DNA from 2 places in the Mycolicibacterium chengduense genome. Region 2 is predicted to be linked to the other one. Evidence: riboswitches for the same ligand, from Rfam matches in the RefSeq annotation. Region 2 holds a riboswitch; the other holds the start of a gene.

Region 1 (2,398 bases), on a different contig from region 2:
GGCAGTAGTCGGGATGCTGATAGAGGAACTGCATGGCCACGCCGCCGCCCAGCGAATGCCCGACCACCGTGGCCGACGGCACGCCGAGCTCGTCGAGCAGATCGCGCAGGCCGACGGCGAACGCGCCCAGCGAGTAGTCGGTGCGGGGCTTAGACGACTGCCCGTGCCCAAGCAGGTCCGGTGCGATGACCCGGTACTTCTTGGCCAGTTGCGGAAGGATGTCGCGCCAGGTGTGCGCACTGCCGGCCATGCCGTGGATCAGCAAGAGAACTTCGTCGCCTTCGCCCTCGTCGAGGACGGCCTGACGGGCGCCGTGGATGTCGATGAACTTGGTTTCAGCCATAGGCAGCTCCTGTTCGCTCCACCCCAACCCTACTGATCGGTAAGTTGCGTGGGCAACACGTACGCACGCCTCCGGCAGCACCGGTCGAACGTGTGTTCTAATAGCCGTCATGACGATGACCGTAGACACTCTTGCCCCGCCTGCCGCTACGTCGCCGCAACCCGAGCCGGCCATCGAGCCCGCTCCGAAGAAGGCGGCCAAGCGGAAGGCCAAGACGCTGGAGCTGACCCTCACCGTCACCGGTACCGCAGACGGCGAGTGGCGCGCCGAACTCAAGCAGGGCGGCACCTACCTGGCCCGCGACCTCGCCGTGGCCGCAGCCGCGGTATCCCGCGCCGCCAAGGAACTGCACGAAGATCTGGCCACCCCGATCGACGAGGTCATCGAAGAGGCGCGCGTCCAGCAGGCCGCGAAGGTGGCGGCGTTGGAGGCCGAGTTGGAGGCGGCTCGGCGGGCGCTGGCGGAGTTGGACTGAGCCCGGCGTCAGGCTCGGACACGCTGCCTCATACGAGGTTCGCGCGTATAGTCCCCCACATCACAAGTCAATACGCCGTCGACACGCAGCGGGAGAACCTCCCCATCGGAGGCGCCGTAGGAGCAATCTCCTCCCCGAGAAACTCTCAGGCCCAATACCGTTGCGTCGAGGCAACTCTGGAGAACAGTGTCGGTGAGCCACACCGGGCACTTGCCGAAGGTGAAAGCGCGGCAACGCGTCAAACTCTCAGGTAACAGGACAGAGCGGGGAGGTGTCACCACTCGAAGCCCACCCCTCGTGGACTCGACGAATCGGAGTCACCTCGTGCCCTCTCGAAACCGGCTCACCACAAGCCATCTCAGAGCTGAGCGCTCATGACCATCAGCGTTTTCGACCTCTTCACGGTGGGCATCGGCCCCTCCAGCTCGCACACCGTGGGGCCCATGCGCGCCGCAGCGCAGTTCGTCACCGACCTCGCCGGCCGTGCGTCGTTGACCGAAGTGACCGAAGTACGCGTCGCGGTATTCGGGTCCCTGGCCGCCACCGGCGCCGGACACCGCACCTTCCCGGCGATCCTGCTCGGCTTGGAAGGACTGTGGCCCGACACCGTCGAACCGGATCACGCCGAGCGACGGCTGGCCCAGATGCGCACCGAAGGCACCATCACACTCGGTGGCATCACCAGAATCGCCTTGACCGAATCCGACTTCGACCTGCACCCGGAAACCGTGCTGCCGCGCCACCCCAACGCCATGACCCTCACCGCATACGAGTCACCCGGGCACCCGCTGTACGCCGAGACGTACTACTCGGTGGGCGGCGGTTTCATCGTCACCGGGGACCAACCCCCTGACCGATCCGATGTCGCGCCGCCACCGGGGTCCTTTCACAGCGCCGCCGAGCTGCTGGCATTGGCCGATCAACTTGACTGCCGCATCAGCGAGGTGATGCTGCGCTACGAGCTCACCTCCCGCACGCGTGACCAGGTCCACCACGATCTTCTGCACCTGCGGGATGTGATGGTCGCGTGTGCGCAACGCGGCATCAGCCAGCAGGGGTATCTGCCAGGCAATCTGCGGGTGCCGCGGCGCGCACACGAGTGGCACAGCCGGCTGGCCGCCGAAGACCCCGAGCGCGACGTCGCCTTCGCCGAGGATTGGGTCAATCTGATCGCCCTGGCCGTCAACGAGGAAAACGCCTCCGGCGGGCGCATCGTCACCGCACCCACCAACGGTGCGGCCGGCATCATCCCCGCCGTGCTGCACTACGCCACGCACTACACCCGGGCGGGCATGGCCGATCCCGACGACACCGCCATCCGCTTCCTGCTGACGGCCGGGGCGATCGGCTCGCTCTACAAAGAGCGTGCCTCCATCTCCGGAGCCGAGGTGGGATGCCAGGGCGAAGTGGGGTCCGCAGCCTCGATGGCCGCCGGCGCCCTGGCCGAGATCCTCGGCGGCACAACGCGTCAAGTCGAGAATGCCGCCGAGATCGCGATGGAGCACAGCTTGGGACTGACCTGCGATCCCATCGGCGGCCTGGTGCAGATCCCCTGCATCGAACGCAACGCGATCTCGGCG
Region 2 (2,398 bases):
ACCTGGGCGGTGCAGATATTGCTGGTGGCCTTGTCCCGGCGGATGTGCTGCTCGCGGGTCTGCAGGGACAGCCGATATGCCGCGTTTCCGTCCGCGTCCTGCGAGACCCCGACGAGGCGGCCGGGCAGCTGCCGGGCGTGCTTGGTGTGCACCGCCAGGTAGCCGGCGTGCGGGCCGCCGAAGCCCATCGGCACACCGAACCGCTGGGTGGTGCCGAAGGCGACGTCGGCGCCGATATCCCCGGGCGGGGCCACCAGCGTGAGCGCCAGCAGATCGGCACCGACAGCCACCAGCGCACCGCGCTCGTGCGCCTGTCCGATCAGGTCGGTCCAGTCGACCAGTGCGCCGCTGGCCCCGGGCTGCTGCACGATGACACCGAAGAAGTCACCATCGGGAAGGCCCTGTCGCAGGTCGGCGGTGACGATCTCGATGCCCAGCGGTTCGGCCCGCGTGGCCAGCACCGCGGCGGTCTGGGCGTACACGTCGGCGTCGACGGCCAGCCGGTTCGACGGGCCCTTCACCGCGCGGTGCATCAGCGTCATCGCCTCGGCGGCGGCGGTGCCCTCGTCGAGCATGGACGCGTTCGCCACGTCGAGCCCGGTCATATCGCTGACCATGGTCTGGAAGTTGAGCAGCGCTTCTAGCCGGCCCTGGCTGATCTCGGGTTGATACGGGGTGTAGGCGGTGTACCAGGCCGGGTTCTCAAGGATGTTGCGGCGCAACACCGGCGGGGTCAGCGTGTCGTAATAGCCCTGCCCGATCATCGAGACGGCGACGGTGTTGGAGTCGGCCAGCGCCCGCAGTTCGGCCAGCGACTCCTCCTCGGTGGCCGGTGCGGGCAGCAGATCCAGACCTGGCGCCAGGCCGGCGCCGGAGACGGCGTCGAGGATGCCCGCGGGCAGCGCCTTCTCGGCCAGTTCGTCGAGAGAGTCGACGCCGATGACCTCGAGCATCCTGGCGATCGCAGCGGCATCGGGACCGATGTGGCGATCGGCGAAGCCGGAATTGACAGACACGAGTTGCTCTCCCCTGGGGTGCGGGCGCGGGACGCGCGCGAAAAGGACGCGTCCTCTCCCTCTGTCGGGGCGCCTGAGAGATTCGGCCCGAAGACCTTTCCCCATGGGCGGACGCGCGGAACGCGCCACTTTCCAGAGGCATCGGGGCCGTGCGCGGTCCGGGGTGCCTGAGAGGTTGACGGAGAGGTGTTGCTCCTTCGGCGCCCGTGACTGGCCGTCACGGAACTCTCCCGCGCAAGGGCGATGCGGGAGTCAGTCTACCGACCGATCCCGCCAGCTGCGCGGGGGCGGCGGGGTCAGCCGATCTTGCGGTCGCGGTTCTTGCGGCGCGAGGCCAGCTCGTCCTCGGGCGCGGCGATCGATTCGCCGCCATCGGCCCGTTCACCCGGGAAGTCGGCGATGGCGCCGGTCAGCTCGCGCATCGCACCAGAGACCGCGATACCGAAGACACCCTGTCCACCCTGGAGCAGGTCGACGACCTCTTCAGCCGAGGTGCACTCGTAGACGGTGGTGCCGTCGGAGAACAGGGTGATGTTGGCCAGGTCCTGCACACCGCGCTGGCGCAGGTGATCGACCGCGACGCGGATGTTGTGCAGCGAGATGCCGGTGTCGAGCAGGCGCTTGACGATCTTGAGGACCAGGATGTCCTTGAAGGAATACAGCCGCTGGCTGCCGGAACCGGCGGCACCACGGATGGACGGCACCACCAGTGAGGTGCGCGCCCAGTAGTCGAGCTGACGGTAGGTGATGCCGGCGATCTGGCAGGCGCTCGGTCCGCGGTAGCCCACCAGCTCGTCGGGCACCGAGTCGTCCGGGAACAGACCTGCCTGGACGGGCTCACCGACGCCGCCGGCCACCGGGACTTGACCGGCCGCCGGGCCACTGCTGGTGGACAGATCCAACTCCCCCTGATGTGGCGTGCGTGGCATATCGCCCACAGTCCATCCTCTCCGCCGATCGATTCCGGCTGTATGACCTGCGCGGGGGCCTGCTCCCACGCCTCATTCGCCCAGTTTCGAATGTGTCGAGCATACGCCCAACGCTGTCCGGTTACTGCTCGTCGTCGTTGAAAGTATGGCTGCCCGTTCCGCGGTCGCCCCACACACGACCCGCGTGTCGGAGTCACGAGACGTATCCGTGATCTGGACGATTTGCCTGGTCGAAGATCCCCGCACGGCAGCAGGCCGGCATCACAGTGACAACGTTATACCCCGCGGGGTATGAGTGGATCTATGTCGTCATCTCGTCATCGCACCGCCGGATCCGGTTGCATCGCATGAGCGGGGTCACCGCACCGCTCTGGGTGGCTCTGCCCATCGGCGTAGCCTTCGGCATCGTCGCCGGCCTGTGGGGAATCGGTAACCCGGAAACCATCATTCGCA

The links. Region 2 has a riboswitch for glycine ahead of gcvP (aminomethyl-transferring glycine dehydrogenase). Riboswitches for the same ligand answer to the same signal wherever they lie in the genome.
Region 1: it holds a riboswitch for glycine, as region 2 does, so the genes downstream of both, SBI67_RS15755 (L-serine ammonia-lyase) here and gcvP (aminomethyl-transferring glycine dehydrogenase) in region 2, are expected to answer to the same signal.

The regions. Positions count from the first base shown of each region.
Region 1 covers NZ_JAWQNH010000004.1:141,571-143,968, forward strand. The annotation lists gene SBI67_RS15745 (alpha/beta fold hydrolase) at 1-343, opposite strand, end outside; gene SBI67_RS15750 (DUF6319 family protein) at 453-818, shown strand; glycine riboswitch at 985-1,090, shown strand; gene SBI67_RS15755 (L-serine ammonia-lyase) at 1,193-2,398, shown strand, end outside.
Region 2 covers NZ_JAWQNH010000002.1:911,456-913,853, forward strand. The annotation lists gene gcvP (aminomethyl-transferring glycine dehydrogenase) at 1-1,016, opposite strand, end outside; glycine riboswitch at 1,161-1,259, opposite strand; gene SBI67_RS09870 (MerR family transcriptional regulator) at 1,313-1,945, opposite strand; gene SBI67_RS09875 (YeeE/YedE thiosulfate transporter family protein) at 2,293-2,398, shown strand, end outside.